Enteractinococcus fodinae: one gene and its partner. The protein of the gene in region 1 binds, or shares a complex with, the protein of each later gene. Links are inferred from orthologs where the notes say so. Each region holds a gene or a part of one and is shown in the gene's direction. Other genes may lie near its edges.

What was found.
Region 2: the proteins of uvrB (region 1) and pcrA are in contact, whole or in part, in a crystal structure (PDB 7EGT), measured with the Thermus thermophilus proteins. The link is inferred for Enteractinococcus fodinae from one-to-one orthologs. Residues at the interface, in WP_096411307.1 of Thermus thermophilus: Glu23, Leu25, Arg26, Asp27, Gly28, Glu29, Arg30, Phe31, Arg55, Glu326, Asp327, Phe328, Glu379, Ser382, Gln383, His398, Gly400, Arg401; in WP_096412145.1 of Thermus thermophilus: His654, Arg656, Phe657, Gln666, Asp668, Glu669, Lys680, Arg681, Leu682, Ser683, Lys685, Tyr686, Ala687.

Annotation. Positions count from the first base shown.
Region 1 is NZ_JAVDYJ010000001.1:1,433,312-1,442,450, forward strand. What follows is about bases 1-2,945. They hold uvrB (excinuclease ABC subunit UvrB), read left to right. Parts: upstream 1-373; coding sequence 374-2,518; downstream 2,519-2,945. Other genes in these bases: coaE (dephospho-CoA kinase), read left to right, coding at 1-257; J2S62_RS06775 (TerC family protein), read left to right, coding at 2,732-2,945. Also shown: more of J2S62_RS06775, read left to right, coding at 2,946-4,054; J2S62_RS06780 (HNH endonuclease signature motif containing protein), read right to left, coding at 4,092-6,305; J2S62_RS06785 (alpha/beta fold hydrolase), read right to left, coding at 6,445-7,773; J2S62_RS06790 (GNAT family N-acetyltransferase), read right to left, coding at 7,821-8,333; J2S62_RS06795 (DEAD/DEAH box helicase), read right to left, coding at 8,362-9,139. UniProt on the Escherichia coli protein: The UvrABC repair system catalyzes the recognition and processing of DNA lesions. A damage recognition complex composed of 2 UvrA and 2 UvrB subunits scans DNA for abnormalities.
Region 2 is NZ_JAVDYJ010000001.1:2,071,179-2,080,513, reverse strand. The notes cover bases 1,875-5,015. They hold pcrA (DNA helicase PcrA), read left to right. Parts: upstream 1,875-2,272; coding sequence 2,273-4,759; downstream 4,760-5,015. Other genes in these bases: sucC (ADP-forming succinate--CoA ligase subunit beta), read left to right, coding at 4,923-5,015; J2S62_RS09660 (hypothetical protein), read right to left, coding at 1,875-2,104. Outside these bases: J2S62_RS09670 (protein kinase domain-containing protein), read right to left, coding at 79-1,026; more of J2S62_RS09660, read right to left, coding at 1,436-1,874; more of sucC, read left to right, coding at 5,016-6,086; sucD (succinate--CoA ligase subunit alpha), read left to right, coding at 6,105-7,022; J2S62_RS09640 (LysR family transcriptional regulator), read left to right, coding at 7,149-8,063; J2S62_RS09635 (VIT1/CCC1 transporter family protein), read right to left, coding at 8,098-9,228; J2S62_RS09630 (YidH family protein), read left to right, coding at 9,314-9,335. UniProt on the Escherichia coli protein: A helicase with DNA-dependent ATPase activity. Unwinds DNA duplexes with 3'-5' polarity. Translocates on single-stranded DNA with 3'-5' polarity. Initiates unwinding more efficiently from a nicked substrate than double-stranded DNA.

The DNA of each region.
Region 1 (9,139 bases):
ACATCCCGTTGTTGGTTGAAACCGGACAGGCGGATACCTACGACGGCGTCATTGTCATCTATACCGATCATGACACTCGGTTGCAACGGCTCGTCGAAACCCGGGGGATGAGCCTTGCGGACGCCAAGGCGCGCATCGCAGCCCAAGCCACCGACGAGCAGCGCAAGGCGGTGGCCGACTGGGTCATCGACAATTCCGGTTCGCTCGAAGACACCGAAGCCCAGGTCGATGCCGTGTGGCGTCAGCTGCGAGGCTGACGGGTCACCACAGATACAGATGTAACTGCACACCAGCACCTGCGCCGCCCGGGGAGCCCTTAGCCAGGGGGCGAACAAGTGGTCGCGATTCGATAGTCCCGCGTAACATATGGGACATGAGTATGGCCCGAGAAATTAAGCGCGTCGTCGCCCCGTTCAAAGTCGAGGCACCCTATGAGCCTGCCGGCGACCAGCCCCAAGCCATCAAAGAGCTTACCGAACGCATCGAGGGTGGCGAAAAGGACGTGGTCCTGCTCGGCGCCACCGGTACCGGGAAATCGGCCACAACCGCATGGCTTGTTGAACGGTTACAACGGCCAACCCTGGTGCTTGTTCAAAACAAGACCTTGGCCGCCCAGTTAGCCAATGAGTTCCGCGAGTTGCTGCCCCACAACGCGGTCGAATACTTCGTGTCGTACTACGACTATTACCAACCCGAAGCCTACGTCCCACAAACCGATACGTTTATTGAAAAAGACTCCTCAATTAACGAAGAAGTCGAACGCTTACGCCACTCGGCGACCAACGCCCTGTTGACTCGACGAGACACCATCGTCGTGGCGACCGTTTCATCGATCTTCGGTCTCGGGACACCAGAAGAGTACATTGCTCAGATGGTTACGCTTCGCGTCGGAGATATGTTGGACCGGGATGATCTGCTGCGGCAATTCGTGCAGATGCAATACGCTCGCAACGACACCGACTTCCACCGCGGTACCTTCCGGGTACGCGGCGATACGGTCGAGATCATTCCCATGTATGAAGAGCTCGCGGTGCGGATCGAGTTCTTCGGTGACGAAATCGAAACGATTCAAACGCTGCATCCGCTGACCGGCAACGTCGTCCGCGAGGAAGAAGAGATGTACATCTTCCCGGCATCCCACTACGTTGCCGGCGATACGCGCATGTCGCGCGCGATCAAAGACATCGAAAACGAGCTGCGGGATCGTCTCCAAGAACTCGAATCCCAGAACAAGCTGTTAGAGGCACAGCGGTTGCGCATGCGCACCACCTATGACCTCGAAATGATGCAGCAGATGGGGTACTGCAATGGCATCGAGAACTACTCGCGCCACATCGACGGACGAGCACCCGGATCCGCCCCGCATACGCTGCTTGATTATTTCCCCGACGACTTCCTCTTGGTCATCGACGAGTCGCACGTGACCGTGCCGCAGATCGGCGGCATGTACGAAGGGGATGCCTCCCGCAAGCGCACTCTCGTGGACCACGGGTTCCGGCTCCCGTCCGCATTGGATAACCGGCCCCTGAAATGGGACGAATTCCTGGAGCGAATCGGCCAGACGGTTTACCTGTCTGCCACGCCGGGCCCCTATGAACTCAGTCAAGCCGACGGTGTCGTTGAACAAATCATCCGTCCTACCGGGCTGATTGACCCGCAGATCATCGTCAAAGAAACCAAGGGCCAAATTGATGACCTCATGGATGAGATCAATCTGCGCGTCGAACGCGATGAGCGCGTCCTGGTGACGACTCTGACGAAACGGATGGCCGAAGACCTTACCGAATATTTGCTCGACCACGGCGTCAAAGTCGAATATTTGCACTCCGACGTCGATACGCTGCGCCGTGTCGAACTCATGACAGAGCTACGTCGCGGTATTTTTGACGTCCTGGTCGGGATTAATCTACTTCGCGAAGGTTTGGACCTTCCCGAAGTCTCGCTCGTGTCGATCCTCGACGCCGATAAGGAAGGCTTCTTACGGTCGAACCGCTCGCTCATCCAGACCATTGGGCGTGCAGCTCGTAACGTTTCGGGTGAGGTACATATGTACGCAGATAAAATCACCGACTCGATGCAGTACGCCATCGATGAGACAAATCGCCGACGCGAAATTCAGATTGCGCACAATAAGAAACACGGCATTGACCCCCAGCCGCTTCGCAAACGCATCGCTGATATTACCGATCAGCTGGCACGTGAGGACGCCGATACCGCGGATCTCATGTCCGGCATGGCAGGCATCAAAACTGGTTTCGATTACGGTATGGGCAAACGTGGTTATACCGCGGCGATTACCGAGGATCAACAACGCGCCGCAATGACAGCCGAGGACGGAAAGGTCGCCAAGCTGGCCGCAGTGCCGGCCAAAGACCTCTCCGATCTGATTCAGCAAATGTCCGATCAGATGCACCAGGCGGCAGAAGACCTCAATTTTGAGCTCGCCGCACGGTTACGTGATGAAGTATCCGAACTCAAAAAAGAGCTTCGCGACATGCAACGCGAAGGTCACGCGTAGCCACGAAAGCTGATCCAACAGCGAGTCGAGCTCCCGTCGTGATGCAAGAGGTTTTCCTGGTATAGTCTGATCCGAACAAGGGAGTATCCCAAAAGCTCCGCACACGTCAACACGTCGAACATCGTGGTTCGGCCGGGTGCGGACCCCGTATCTACGTCGGGGGAGAGACTTGTGGACTCAAAGCTACCTAAAAACTAGGAAGGACTCCCTTACATGGAGATTACTGGGTTTACTTGGGCTGTCACGATTGCCGTGATTGTCGGCTTGTTATTATTCGACTATTTTTTTCACGTCAGAAAATCACACACCCCCACTATCAAAGAGGCCGCCATTTGGTCTGCGCTCTACGTGGGACTGGCGCTGGCTTTCGGTCTAGTGTTCTTTTTCCTCGGCGACACCGACTATGCGGTCGAGTACTACGCCGGTTTCATTACCGAAAAAGCTTTATCGGTTGATAACCTTTTCGTGTTCATGATCATCATGACCAGCTTCAGTGTGCCGCGACAGTACCAGCAAAAAGTGCTGCTATTTGGTATTACGTTCGCGCTGATCAGCCGCACCATCTTTATTCTTGCGGGTGCAGCCATCCTCGAGTGGTGGTCGGACGCCTTCTACATCTTCGGTATCTTCTTGCTCCTGTTAGCCGGCCAGCAACTGAAGTCGGAGTTCTCATCCGCTGACGAGGCGCAGTCCGAAGCCGACAACTTTTTGGTCCGGTTTGCCCGCAAAATCCTCCCGGTCGCTGAACACTACGACGGTGATAAGCTCACCACCAAAGTCGACGGCAAACGCCTCGTGACTCCGATGCTGCTCGTCATGGTCGCGATCGGTGCAACAGATATTATCTTCGCGCTCGACTCGATCCCGGCGATTTTCGGCTTGACTCAAGAACCCTATATTGTCTTCACCGCTAACGCGTTTGCCTTGTTGGGTCTGCGCCAGTTGTACTTCCTCATCGACGGGCTGCTCGATCGGTTGGTGTACCTCGGGTACGGTCTGGCCGCGATTCTCGGGTTCATCGGGATCAAGCTCATGCTGCACGCGCTGAGCCAGAACAACCTGCCCTTCATCTACGACGGCCAAGATGTGCCAGTCCACGAACCAAGTACCGGCACCTCACTCCTGGTGATTATTGGCATCCTGGTGGTCACCATCGTATGGTCGCTGCTCAGCCCACGTGGCAAAGCGCTCCGGGCTCTGCAGAACGCTGAGAAATTCGCCCACCGGTACACCCAACTCCCGGATGACGCCCCAGCCGAAGAGCGCGCCGCTGCCGGCCAGAAGATGGATTACTGGACTCAGCGTGCCGAAGAAGTTGAGCACCGTTATCTCGACGAACTCATCGAGCACAAAGACCAGTGGTCGGCCATTATCAGGATCGGACATGAGACACGACTCGAGGACGCGAACCGTCGGGGCATCCCAGCGCTGACGTCCCAAAAGATTGTGCGAACCAAGGGGCCGGTCCTAGCCCCCGACACCAACGGCAAACCCAATGCCTCCGAGTCCTCTGAATCATCGGATCTCAAAGACTAGCGTCACCTCAGAGGTATAAAGGCTAGCCACACCCCCGTCAGTTATCCCAGTAGGTATTTCTGATGGGGGTTTGTGCTGGGTCTAACCACGGAGCTGGAATCCAGTAGAGCACCCCATCAGGATCCCAGGTGGGCGTCCAAACTCCTTGGTGGACGCGGGTGTGGCACGCGTTGCACAACAAAATCAGGTTGGTGATGTCGGTGCCACCTTCGTGGAGCCAATGTTGAGCATGATGTCCTTGAGTCCAAACCGGAGGGACTCGGCATCCCGGCCCTCGACATCCACCTCGCATGCCAGCGGCGAGGATTTGGTCATCGCTAAACACGCGCTTCCCGCGGCCAAGAAAGAGCGGAACACCGGCTTGGTTAAAGATCGCCGGGATGATTTTGGCATCACAGAGATCCTGCAGCACAGCCGCCGGGGAGACCGAACCCGTTTGGAAGTTGTGCGAAACATAAGGATGCCCACGCGCTGTTCCACTTTCTGCTGTATCCGAAGGGTTTGCGTCATCCGGTGCGTCGTGTGCTGGGGCGTGCGTCCACCAGTGCGGTGCCAATAGCGGATCTGGATCGAAAGAGTTTTCCGACTCCGGGATGTCCGGGGGTTCGTCTTCACCGGCGACGTGTTGAAGGGGAGTCACTGAAGCTGGAACGCCTGGATCGAAGCCGTTGAGGCCGGGTGGCCGCCGGTGTTCCGCATCGAGGTGGAAACGCGCGTCGAGTCGATCCTGTTGCATGCGAATCAGGGTTTCATAATCCATCACGGTCCATAAAATGGCGGGTGCACGTTTATATTCGGGCATGCCCTCTGAACCGGGGGATCGTTTCCCTTGGGCCTTGAGCATCGTGATGAACACGTCGTGGGCTTTCTCTGCTCGGCTTCTAGGGTCGAGTTTCCGAAGCTCTTCACGGCTGACTGGTTCTCCCTGATCGGTTTCAACGAAGGTCGCGGGGTCATCCACGGCATCGTCCATCCGGTCGTGGAATAACGCCAACCGTTCTTCTGCTGACATCTCATCGTTATAGGGAGTCGGTCCGCCCAGGTCCAGCTCATCGAATAATCCAGGCCTGTGCCCTTCTCGCTCGTCGGCATCGTCGAACGCATCCGCAGCAGTCTCACTAGCTACCTCTGCGTATTGCTCTTGTGACTGTCCCGGGTCTCCTACGGCCGAATGCGTAGGCGGTTTCGGTTGTGCAGGGTGGCGGTTCGTTCCAGAACCAGGGGTTGGATCGCTCGGGTCCGCTGTGGCCGATTGCGGGGCCTCCGAGTCTTCGTCGGCACCTTGGCGGAATTTGTCTTGGTTGACTTTGAAGTTCAGTCCCGCCAGAATGAGCGCCTCGATCAGTTCCACGTTCGCCACATCGGTCACGAGGTTGAGGTGAAGTTTGCCGCGGGCAATCCTCGTGCGCAGTGAGTTGCTAACTTTCGTGAGACGTTCTTCGGGTGAAGGCCCGTCGGGATCAATAATGTGGGCGACCTGGTTGAGCCAGGCTGTCGATTCGTCGGCCAATTGTTGTGCGGTCATGCGCTGGGATGCATCGGTGAAGATCGAATCCATCGACTGGAGGACCTCTGTGGCGTTGTCTTTGGTCAGGCCTGCCGCGAGACAGAAATCGTAAAATCTTTTGGCGATGTGCGTCATGCGGTCCATATTTTCCGACGGGATAGCCCCGTTGGCATAGGCCTGGGCCATCTGCGGTAACACTGGCTCGCGTCCGATCCCGACGATGGTGGTGGGTTCGGCGGCGATCAACTCGGCTCGAGCATAATGTTTCCCCATCTGGCGGGTGTCGACTTGGAAACGGTCTGCCAACCAACGTTTTCCGGTCTTAAACAAGTTCACTGAGGCCGGTATCCCGAGCACAGTGTCGCGATCGAGGTCATACGCCCGATCCGCTAGACCCGTAAGGTTAGATACCATCGCGTCCTGGACGCGCAGGGTGGTCACCAGATTGTCGACCATACCCGGGAGCGTGTTGTAATAATCTTCTGGGGCTTCGGGGGTGGGTCCGGCGTGTTTTCCCACAGATCCCACGGTCTGCTCCGCAGCGGGAGCTGACCACATGGTGTCCCAATCCCTTGCGGTAGCGAACCTATGGCGGGCGAACTCGTGGTAGGCCGTGGGGTCCGTGAGTTTGTCATATTGGCGCCTAGCCACACGCAATTGCAACGCCTGGAGAGAGCCCAACGACAATCCGTCCAGCACCTCATCCGAGATGAGCTCCGTGGTGTCAGGAATGGTCGTCACCATGGTTTTCACCCCCGCTGTGAACTGAATATAAAGCGCGCTCTGGATGGTACTCAGTGTAGAAACCCACGCACGTATCGCAGGAACAACAGGTGGTAATTGGGGAAAATCTCGACCGGATTGGCCGGGCTGTGGAAAAGGCTCAGCGTGGGGTCGAAGGTGCCGAGGCAGGGACCCCGTCGGGCCGGATCATCGCGTGTAAGCGGTTGAAAATCTCTGCTCCCGCTTGTGCGATCCCATCATGGTGCCACCGGTCCGATTCCCAAACCTCGAGGTTGGCCACCTGTTGGGCCGTGGTGATGGAAAGATCACGGTCGACGTAGACATCGTCGGTATATACCAGTGCAGCGACGGGAACCGTATTGGACGCCAACTGGTCAAGGTCATAGAGCGTGCCCCACGCATTGTACGTAGCGATGAGTTCCGTGGCCCGAGCGATAGGCTGCAGCGCGGGGTCGAGCTGGGTGTACCAGTCGAAGCACATTTCCCCGGTGAGCAGGGGAGTATCGGCCTTTTTGGGGTTGAAATCCGGGAACTCAGCCAAGACGCGCTGGGCTGCCCAATTGGTAGGTTGTGCTCCGGGTTGGGCGTAAATGGCTTCATGCAGGATCAGGTATAACGGGTTGGTGGCCCGGGAAACCTGCTGGTAAACGGCGTCCAAAAAAGAGTCCGACAGCGTGTTCGTGCCCGGGATGAACGCTTCTTCTAGCACGTAGTGCAGCGCGTCGATTCGAGTATTGCCCCCCAAATACATGCCCAAAGCCTGCACCCGGCCCACTGTCAACGGTGACCCATCAGGCAGCACGATGTCACCACGACGCACGCGACGGTAGATATGCGTCAAGATTTCCAGGTCAGTGGGGAAACGTCGGAAGTATTGGCGGTTGCGGGCCCGCATACGTTGATACGTGGCCTGATAGACCTGGTCGGCCGGTCCCTCCAGCGGCGGCAAGCCCCCGGTAATCATCGACCCGGCCAGACCCTGCGGGGCAAACGACAGGTACGTGAGGGTACAAAACCCACCGAAGGACTGACCTAACGTCACCCAAGGGTCAGCGCCGAGCGCCAGTCGGATGGCTTCGGCATCGGCCACAATATCGGGGGCTCGGAAGTGACGCAGATAGTGGGCTTGGGCCGACGGGGCGCCACGCTGCACGAGGGTGTGGTGACTGATCGGCGTGGATAGACCGGTGCCGCGTTGGTCGAGCATCAGGACGCGGTAATGTTTCAGGGCTTCAGCCAACCACCCGCCAACCCGCGAGGGTCGCGACCCTTTCCCACCAGGTCCGCCCTGTAAAAACAACAGCCAGGGCCTGTCCTGACCGTCAGCAGCCCGGTATTCGCGGGCATAGACCGTCAGCTGCTCTCCGTCGGGCACGCTGTGGTCCAACGGGACGGTGAAATGGTGATCGACAATCCCGGTCCCGTCCTGCATCCAGGCAAGCGTTCCTGCGGTGTGAGTGACTGACATCGTGGGCTCCTTGGACGACGGCTCGAACGGTGGCTTGTGTCTCGAGTCTAGCGTTGGGCTGCTTCGCGCAGAGCGGCCCCGTCAAGCCGGTAGGTGGTCCAGCCGTCCATCGGGTAGGCACCTAACGACTGATAGAAGTCAATGGCCGGGGTATTCCAGTCGAGCACCGAGCATTCATAGCGGGCGTACCCGCGTGCCACCGCGAGCTCAGCAAGATGTACCAACAGCTCTTTCCCGTGGCCGCGACCACGCAACTGCGGGATGACAAAGAGGTCCTCCAACCAGATGCCGTGGACGCCCTCCCAGGTCGAATAGGTTTCAAACCAGATGGCGATCCCGGCCACTTGCACTTGCCCGTCCACCACATCATCGAGCACGTGACAGAATACGCGCGGATTGGGTCCGAATAAATGCTGATGCAACAGCTGCTCGGTGTTGTCGACCGCATCGGGCTCGCGTTCATACACAGCCAACTGGTGAATCAGGTCAAGGATGGCGGCCACATCGTCGGGGGCAGCCTCCCGGACGACGCCGGTTGTCGAGAGCGAAGGGTCAGTCATGGTTGAGGCTCCTCGGTCGTAGCGTTACTTAGAGTAGCGGGGTGCCGACGGACAGGGTGGTGACAGCGGGTGAGCCCTGGTCGTTGGAGGCGCTCAAGTGCACGACGGCGTTGATGGCGAAGTCATGGTTGCCGTTGGGGTCCACCAGTACCTGAGTGACCAACCAGTAGTCGCCGGCCTCGGCGCCTACGTCGGCCATTTCCGCGGCCGTGAGTTCAGGGTGTTTCTCGACCCGGAAGAACTCCGGGACCCGGGCGGCCGGTGAATCGTCGAGGTCTTCGTAGGTACCAAAGTAGTCGTCGAGCGCATCGGCCCAGTTATCCGAGGTAAACGGCACTGCGCCGTCGGGTAGATAGTCCAGGGCCTCAAGACGGGACTCTTGTTCATCGCCAAAGAACTGCACACGCTGGAACATCGCATTGCGCAGCATCACGGTAAACACCCCGATGGTGTCGGTCAGTTTCGGTGGCTCTGGCGGGCTGATGGACTCGTGGTCGGCGATCAACTGGTCGACGTCGTCGGCCATCATGTGTTCCCACTCTTCCAACAGCGAGGAGTCGGTCGTGACGATGATGGTTTCCAACCACTCTTGGAGCAGGTTGAGCTCATCGGTGCGCAGCTCCTGGGGAATCGTCTGGCGCAGCGCCTTGGCCGCGTCGGTCAGGTAGCGCAGTAGCACGCCCTCGGAGCGGGCAATCCCGTAATAGTTAACGTAGTCGCCGAAGCCCATGGCGCGTTCGTACATGTCGCGGACCACCGACTTGGGCTGCAATTCGAATTCGGTCAACCATGGGGCGCCCTGCCGG
Region 2 (9,335 bases), 640 kb from region 1 along the record:
AAGACCTCTTGAACGAGTCCGGTCGAATCCACGGCCAGCCACAAGGTCCCCTGACAGGCTTTCAGGGAGCTATATGTGCTATCGGGCATAACGCGTGGCGCACAGCTCGTTGAGAAAATCTTGGGCGCTTTGGTGGCGTGCTTCGGGGGACTTCGCTAGTGAACGCAAGACGACGGCGTCAAGTTCGGGGTCAATCTGCTGACAATACGTGGACGGGGGTTCGGGTTGTTGATGCACATGCTGGTGCGCCAAGTCGACCGGTGACGGTCCAGCAAAGGGGGTGCGTCCGGTGAGCAGCTCATAGAGCAGGCATCCAGCAGAATACAGATCTGCTCGTGCATCAAACAGTTCTCCCTGCGCGCGCTCTGGCGGGACGTAGCGCAGAGTAGCATCGTGAGCCAGCGGCATCGTAGCGCCCTTTTCGGTCACCACCTGAGCGCTACTACCAAAGTCGATTAACTTCACAAGCCCGGTGGTCGTGAGCATAACGTTCGTGGCTGTCACGTCTCCGTGCACGACGCCTTGGCCGTGCCCGTAAGCCAACGATGCCAAAACCTGGGACATAATGCGTAAGGCCTCATCGACGCTGAGCCCTGCCGGAGCGCTGGTCTGCTCGTTGAGCCGTGCTTGCAAGGTGGCCCCGTCCAAGTACTCCATCACGATGTAGGGACGCCCCGCGAGGTCACTTTGCGGGTCGGTGACGAAATTGTCACCGCCGGCCAGTACAGACACGATGCCGGGGTGGTCGAGACCCGCAATCGTCTCGGCTTCTTGCTGAAACCTCTCAACCATGCCGGGCTCGTTGAGTCTTTCAGCGCGTAAGACCTTGACGGCGACCTGGCGATCCAGGACCGTATCGTCGGCGAGATAGACCTCTGCCAATCCACCATGTCCGAGCAGCTTGCCCACGCGGTATCGGCCACGGGGGAGTCGGCGGCCACCGTCGCGGGTGTCTCCAGAACGTGTCTGAGGTGGCTGAGCACGAGACATGACTGCACCGTCAGTCCCTAAGATTCGATCAGTCACAGTAGCCTCGTTCCTGTGGGATCGCACCGGTTCGTTGCCTGTGGGATGCCTCCGGCTTGTTATACCAACGCTTTCGAGGCCAGTGTAGCTTCAGGTCGATCGATTCCGGAACCGATCGTCATCTGGTAGGAACGATTAATGCATGGTCCCGGGCGCGAGCGCTGCGTCTCTCATCGGCGCATATACGCTGAGATCTCAGCCACGTCTCGGCAGAACTGTGATTCGTCGGCGAATGCGGAAGTTGTGCCCCCGGCCGGAATCGAACCGACGACCTTCCCTTTAGGAGAGGGATGCTCTATCCTACTGAGCTACGGAGGCATCGTTGCTATTGCAACGAAGTTAGCCTAGCAGGCTGTGACCGACGTGGCCAAAAAGTGACCACCGTTCTTCCAGCCTGCCATCAGCGATATTAGGGGATCTCGCGGTCAGGGTCGAGGGAAGTCTCCAGACCGGGACTGTTTCTGCCGATGAACTTCAGAATCAGCATCACCACAATGCCAATTACTAAAAACGTCAGGATCAACCACTGAGCGATGGTCAGCGAGGACGCTAGGGCGACATTAGCTTCGGTGGTGTCGAGTAGAGCTGTCTCGCGGGTGATGGCAGCCCAGATCTCCAAGGCAGCGTATCCAACGCCAACGATCGCGGCTATCCATTTAGCAAGCTTGGAACGCAAGGTCCACACCGCAACCACGATGACACTGAGTGCCATCATGATCGGGAAAATTCGCCCGGCGGTAATATGCACGAAGTTATATTGGCCCATCGCAGCCTCATCCATTCGTCCCGACAGTTGTTCCACGTCTGCGACATCAAAACCGCCAAGGCGATGGTCCAACATTGAGACCCCACCGGTGAGCTGTTCCATGCCCTGAAGCGCCAAAATGTGGTAGTAAAACGCGATGAACGCTGTCACGGCCAACACCGCAAACACCAAGATGCCGGGACTACCTTCTTGGCGGTTGGCCCGGTGGATATCTTCTTTGATTTGGGCTTTCGTCAGCCGTGGACGCTCGGGTTTCTGTTTACGGTTATCGGGCTGCTGCTGTTGGTAATCTTTCGCTCTTCTTCTGGCCACGCGTCCTCCGGCAGTGTGTACATACCCGCCTTGGTCTACGGCCAAGGGCAAGGGGGCTGAAACTACCTGCCATCTTAGTGGAGTTCTGGCCCGGGCCGGTTTTGGTGTTCTCCACAGCCGGCGAACAGGCACCGGTATAACCAGCCCCAGCGGTTAGACTGATACATCATGGCCCACCAGACTTCTTTGCCCAGTTTTGCCCCCGCTTTTGGCACCCCAGCAGCGACCGACGCTTTAGCTGTGCCCCATCGTTCTTCTGCGGAGGAACTGGTTGCTGGACTCAATGATGCCCAAGCCGAAGCCGTGGTGCATCGAGGCGGACCGCTGCTGATCGTGGCAGGCGCAGGGTCCGGCAAAACTCGGGTGTTGACCCACCGTATCGGCCATCTCCTGGCGACCGGCGATGCCCGACCCCACGAATTCTTGGCCATCACGTTTACGAATAAAGCCGCAGCCGAGATGCGTGAGCGCATCGGCGAACTCGTTGGCACGACAGCTCAACGGATGTGGATCTCCACGTTCCACTCCTCCTGCGTGCGTATCTTGCGTCGCGAAGCGCCCCACATTGACCTAAAGGCGAATTTCTCGATTTACGATGCCACCGACTCGCTGCGGCTGATCACCCAAATCGCCAAAGACGCCGACATGGACCCCAAACGCTTTGCACCCCGCGCGATCCGGAACAAGATCTCATCGTTGAAAAACGAATTGGTGGACGATGAGGCTTTCGCCTCCACCGTCGGCGGGGACCCCTGGAACCAGGCGGTTGCCGAGATTTATAAGGAATATACTTCCCGGCTGCGTACCGCGAATGCGATGGACTTTGATGACCTCATCGCCAATGTGGTGCACATGTTCGATGCTTTCCCGGCGATCTTGGATAACTACCGGCGCAGATTCAGGTTTGTGCTGGTCGACGAATACCAGGATACGAACCACGCCCAGTACCGGCTGGTTCGTCAACTCACCGGCGCCCCCGGAGAACCACCGGGCGTCGAAACTGAGGGTGGACAATTGACGGTCGTCGGCGACTCAGATCAGTCGATCTATGCCTTCCGCGGGGCTGACATTCGCAATATCGTCGACTTTGAACACGACTACCCAGATGCCACGGTCATCCGACTGGAACAAAACTACCGCTCCACCCAGAACATTTTGGATGCAGCCAACGCAGTCATCGCCCAAAATCCATCGCGAGAGGTCAAACGGCTGTGGACGGCTGTTGGCAGTGGCGAAAAAATCATCGGCTACGCAGCGGAAACTGAATCGCGTGAAGCCCAATGGATCACCGAAAAAATCGACGATCTGATAGATAATCACAACTATCGTCCAGCCGACATGGCGATTTTCTACCGCACCAACGCCCAGTCGAGGTCCATTGAAGAACGCCTGATCGCTTCGGGTATCCCATACCGCGTGGTGGGTGGCACGCGCTTCTACGATCGGAAAGAAATCAAAGACGCGCTGGCCTACTTGCGCGTCTTGGAGAACCCTGCTGACGACGTCAACTTGCGTCGGATTCTTAATGAACCCAAACGCGGGATTGGCGACCGAGCTGAAGGTGCCGTCGCAGCACATCAGACCCGCCAACAATCAACATTCATGGCAGCCTTGCGTGACGCGGAAAACGCACCCGGTGGGTTAGCCAAGCGCTCGCTGAACGCGGTCAATAAGTTCACCCAGATGCTGGACGATCTCAGCCAATTGGCTCAAACCGAGTCGGTGGCCACCGTGCTGGAAGCTGTACTGGAACAAACCGGCATGCTCGAGACTTTGCGAAACTCCAAAGATTTCCAAGACGAATCCCGCGCGGATAACCTCGGTGAGTTGGTGGGCGTGGTGCGAGAATTCGACAAAACCAATCCCGAAGGCACCCTGGGAGACTTCCTAGAACAAGTCGCACTGGTGGCCGATGCTGATCAGCTTCCTGATGCCACGGATGCCGAAGGCCAAGCCCTAGCCGACCATATGGGAGAAGTCACCCTCATGACTTTGCACACCGCCAAGGGCCTCGAATTCCCGGTGGTCTTTTTGACCGGTATGGAACACGGCGTTTTCCCGCACGCCCGATCGATGGCTGATGAAAAAGAACTGGCCGAAGAACGCCGACTCGCATACGTGGGGCTGACCCGTGCCCGAGAACGCCTCTATGTGACGCGGGCGGAATCACGCAGTATGTGGGGCCAACACCAGTTCAACCCGGCCAGCCAATTCCTAGCCGAGATTCCGGCCGAACTCATTGAGTGGGAACGCGAAGGGAAAGGCTCACCATCAACCTCACGGTTTGGCGGTGGGCTCGCTGGCTTCGGCCAAGATACCGGCGTTCGTGGCTTCCGCTACCGGGACGCGCAACGCTTCAGCGGCTCGCACTGGGGTGCCTCCACCGCGTCACAAAATTACGGTAAAGCAGGAACCGAAGGGATTACGCCGGCGCAAGAAAACGCTCGTGTGACCAAACCCGATAATCGCACCAAGGTGAACCCGAATAAAGAAGTCATTGCAGTTGCCGCCGGTGACACGGTGGAACACAAAACCTTCGGGACTGGTGTCGTCACCGGAGTCCAGGGGGCCGGAGATAAGGCCGTGGCCGTCGTCCAGTTCGCGGAGTCCGAAAAGCGCTTACTGCTGCGCTATGCGCCAATAAAAAAAGTATAAATCCCACCAACAATTGGTCATGGTTCTAGAAGACGTCTGGCCGTGCACTATGGTAAGGCGTTAGGAGTTCTCAGGCATGCTGCCGAACTCGTAGGTGCCCGGTTGAGATTCTGAAACCGGGTATCTCATTCAATCGTTGTCGAGGTAAAAGGACTGCAAACCCGTGGACCTGTATGAATACCAGGCACGCGATCTTTTCGAAGCACACGGGGTACCCGTGCTCGCTGGGATCGTTGCCGAAACCCCGGAAGAAGCAAAAGCCGCCGCCGAAAAACTCGGTGGCGTCACCGTGGTCAAAGCCCAAGTCAAAGTTGGTGGCCGCGGTAAAGCCGGCGGTGTCAAAGTCGCCAAAACTGCTGACGAAGCCTATGAATATGCCAAAGAGATCCTTGGCATGGACATCAAAGGTCACACCGTACACCAGGTGATGATCGCCGAAGGCGCCGACATCAAAGAGGAATACTACTTCTCGATCTTGCTGGATCGTGCCAACCGCACCTACCTGGCCATGGCCTCGGTAGAAGGTGGCATGGATATCGAGCAGCTGGCCGAAGAGCGTCCGGAAGATCTTGCTCGGGTTGAGGTCTCACCAACCACCGGTTTGAACCGCGAGGTTGCAGAAAAGATTGCTGCCGAAGCGAAATTCGCTTCAGATATGCAAAGCGACATCGCCGAAGTTTTGGTAAAACTCGGCGAAGTCTTCAAAGAAGAAGATGCCACGCTGGTTGAAGTCAACCCACTGGTCCTGACCGGTGAAGGCAAACTCATTGCCCTCGACGGCAAAGTCACCGTGGATGACAACGCTGACTTCCGTCAGCCAGAGCACGCCAAGCTCGTCGATGAGCGCACCGAGAACCCACTGGAAGCCAAAGCGGAAGCCAAAGGCTTGAACTACGTCAAGCTCGAAGGCAACGTCGGTGTTATCGGTAACGGTGCAGGCCTTGTTATGTCCACCCTGGACGTCGTTGCATACGCTGGTGAAAACCATGGCAACGTCAAGCCAGCCAACTTCCTAGACATCGGTGGTGGCGCAGACGCCCAAATCATGGCCGATGGTCTGGATGTCATCCTGGGCGACCCAGACGTCAACTCCGTCTTCGTCAACGTCTTCGGCGGCATCACCGCGTGCGACCAGGTCGCCAACGGTATTGTCCAAGCCCTGGACATCCTTGGGGACTCCGCAACGAAACCACTCGTTGTGCGTCTCGACGGAAACAAAGTTGAAGAAGGTCGCGCCATTCTGGCCGAAGCCAACCATCCGCTGGTCACTATCGCGGCCACCATGGACGAAGGCGCTGACAAAGCTGCCGAGCTGGCGAATAAATAAGGACGGGATACACAGAAAATGTCGATTTTCCTCAATAAAGACTCCAAGATCATCGTCCAGGGTATTACCGGTGGCGAAGGTACCAAGCACACCGCACTGATGCTCAAAGCCGGTAGCAACATCGTCGGTGGTGTCAACGCTCGTCGTGCAGGCGAAACCGTTGAGCACGTCGACGCCGACGGCAACGACGTCTCACTGAACGTGTATGGCACCGTTGAAGAAGCGATGAAAGAAACCGGCGCGAACGTCTCGGTGATGTTTGTGCCACCGAAGTTCGCGAAAGACGCTGCGATGGAAGCCATCGAAGCCGAAATCGAACTGCTGGTTGTCATCACCGAAGGTATCCCTGTTCAGGACACCGCCGAATTCTTCGCAGCCTCCCAGGCCAACGTCGATGCCAATGGGAAACCAAAGACACGCATCATCGGGCCAAACTGCCCCGGTATCATCACCCCGGGTGTTGCGCTGGCCGGTATTACCCCAGCCAACATCACCGGCACCGGACCCATCGGTCTGGTTTCGAAGTCGGGAACCCTGACTTATCAGATGATGCACGAGCTGTCCGGTATCGGTATCTCGACTGCGATCGGGATCGGTGGCGACCCCATCATCGGCACCACCCACATCGACGCGCTGGAAGCCTTCGAGAAAGATGATGAAACCAAAGCCATCATCATGATCGGTGAAATCGGTGGCGACGCCGAAGAAAAGGCCGCCGAGTACATTAAGGACCACGTCACCAAACCAGTTGTCGGCTACATCGCTGGTTTCACCGCACCAGAAGGCAAGACCATGGGTCACGCCGGTGCGATCGTGTCCGGTTCTTCCGGTACCGCAGCCGCCAAGAAAGAAGCCCTCGAAGCAGCAGGCGTTCAGGTTGGTCAGACCCCAACCGAAGCCGCTGACAAGATGCGCAAGATCATGGAAAACCTCTAAGCTTCCCTGATCGCCAAAACACCCTTACCGGAGTCTAAGCCTGAGCGCTTGGACTCCGGTGGTGGTTAACGCAACTTCTGTTCTGCGACCCCGCAGGTGTGCTGGGGGTCCAGTACACTGACAAGCATGGATTGGGAAGAACTGCACAGTAATCTACCGTCGTTGATGACATTTCTGACGGTAGCGAGACTGGGACGGTTCACCGCCGCTGCAGATTCCCTGGGCATCAACCACGCCACCGTCTCCCGCCGAATTAATGCATTAGAAAAAATCACCGGCCAACGACTGCTGCTTCGTTCTCCAGCTGGCTGGGAGATCACGACCGAAGGCCGTCAGGTCTTCGAGATCGCCGAAGAGATCGAACACTCCTTGGCCAAACTCGTATCGGAACAAACCGACGCGGCCGTGACCGGTACCGTCCGGATTGGCGCGCCAGAAGCTTTCACCGGCCACATCGCGGTCCCTGCGCTGGCACACATGCAAGACCATCATCCGGGTCTGGATCTTGAGTTGTTCACTTCGACCCAGCGTGCCCGACGGAACCGCTCGGGTCTCGACTTAGAAATCGTCGTCGGAAAACCTCAGGTACCACGCTCGTGGGAACACCCCTTGTTGCAATATCACCTCAAGCTCTATGCCACACCGGAGTATTTGAAGCACCACCGTACGCCTGCCAGGTTGGCAGACCTGAAAGACCACCGGCTGAACTACTACGTGGAAGCGATCCTGTTGGTTCAGGATCTTGATGCCGCATTAGCGAAGCTGCCCCACATGCGCACCGGGATCTCCTCAACAAATGTTTATGCCCATCTGACCGCCACCCTGGAAGGCGCCGGTATCGGGTTATTACCCGATTTCATGGCCGAGCCGCATCCCGGCCTGGTCTCGGTGCTGGAGACTGAATTTTCCTATGCCGCCACCTTTTGGGCCGTGGTGCGCCAAGAGTCTCAACGCAACCCCGCCGTGGCTACGGTGTATCAGGCGCTCCAAGATTATGCGGAGAAACTCCACTCACACCGTGAGGGGCCCACCGTGATGTAAATGCGGTGATGAGCAAACGTGTCAGTGGGTGGGATCAGACGTTGAAGAACAAGCCCACCACGTAGGTTACCCCCGCAGCTCCCAGGCCGATGCAGAGTTGGCGTAGGGCTCGTTTGAAGGGGGGAGCACCTGAGAGCAGCCCGACAATCCCGCCGGTGATTATTAGCGCGAGCGACACGAGGCCCAACGCCCATAGCAGAGCGGTCATGCCCGTGGCACCGAACAGAAATGGCAGCACCGGGATGATCGCCCCGATTGCGAAGAAAAAGAACGAGGAGAAGGCCACTTTCCAAGGGTTCCCCACGGCCTCGAACTCTTGCTGCTTCAGCTCTTCCTCGGGGCCTTTGGAACCATCGGGGCGAGCAGAAAATGTCGGGTTGCAGTCGCAGCTGAGATATCCCAGGCGTTCTAGGGCCCGGTGACTGGCGTCCTCTGGGGTCATGCCGCGAGCGCGATAGACCAACTCAAGTTCGTTTTGTTCGATGTCTAAGTGTTTGGCAGCCCGCAGGGTCACGTGGGTAGGGTGCGAAGCTTCCAGGAGTTCCCGTTGCGAGCGCACCGAGACGTATTCACCGGCACCCATACTCAGAGCCCCCGCTAGCAGACCGGCAATCCCGGTGAATAGCACGACCGATGGGGCGACACCGGTGGCACCGATCCCCATGACTAACGCCAAGTTCGAGACCAGCCCGTCGTTGGCGCCAAAGACCGCGGCACGGAAATTGCCTGCCATCGTTTCGCGACCTCTGGCTGCTAATCCGCGGACGACTTCCTCATGGATAGCCTCATCCGCGGCGATCTCGCGAGGTACTTCAGAGTCCGCGGTATAGGGGGAGTTGGACTCGGCACGTTGCATCAAAGCAAGAACAAAGACCGAGCCGAATATGCGAGCTAGAAAGCGTAACAGGGCCCGATGCAGGCTGGGCCGGCGTCGGACTTCGGCGTGTTCACCCAGTAGGTCGCGCCAGTGTTGCGCGTGGCGTTCTTCGGCGTCGGCTAGACCGATCAGGATATCTTTTTCGGGTCGTTTGCTGCGTTTGGCCAGATCCCGGTAGATCTGCCCCTCGGCGATCTCATCTGCTAAGTAGCGTTGCCAGCGACGAATTTGTGCTTTCGTCGGCTCTTGGGCCGCGGTCACGTCGTCGTGATGCTGTGCAGCTGACATTCGCACTCCTTGCGTATCGGTGGGCCAATACAGTCGTCCTCTACACTACCCGGTTGGCTTTGAGGGGTGCGTTACACTGTGGATTATGGAATCCGGTGAAGACCATT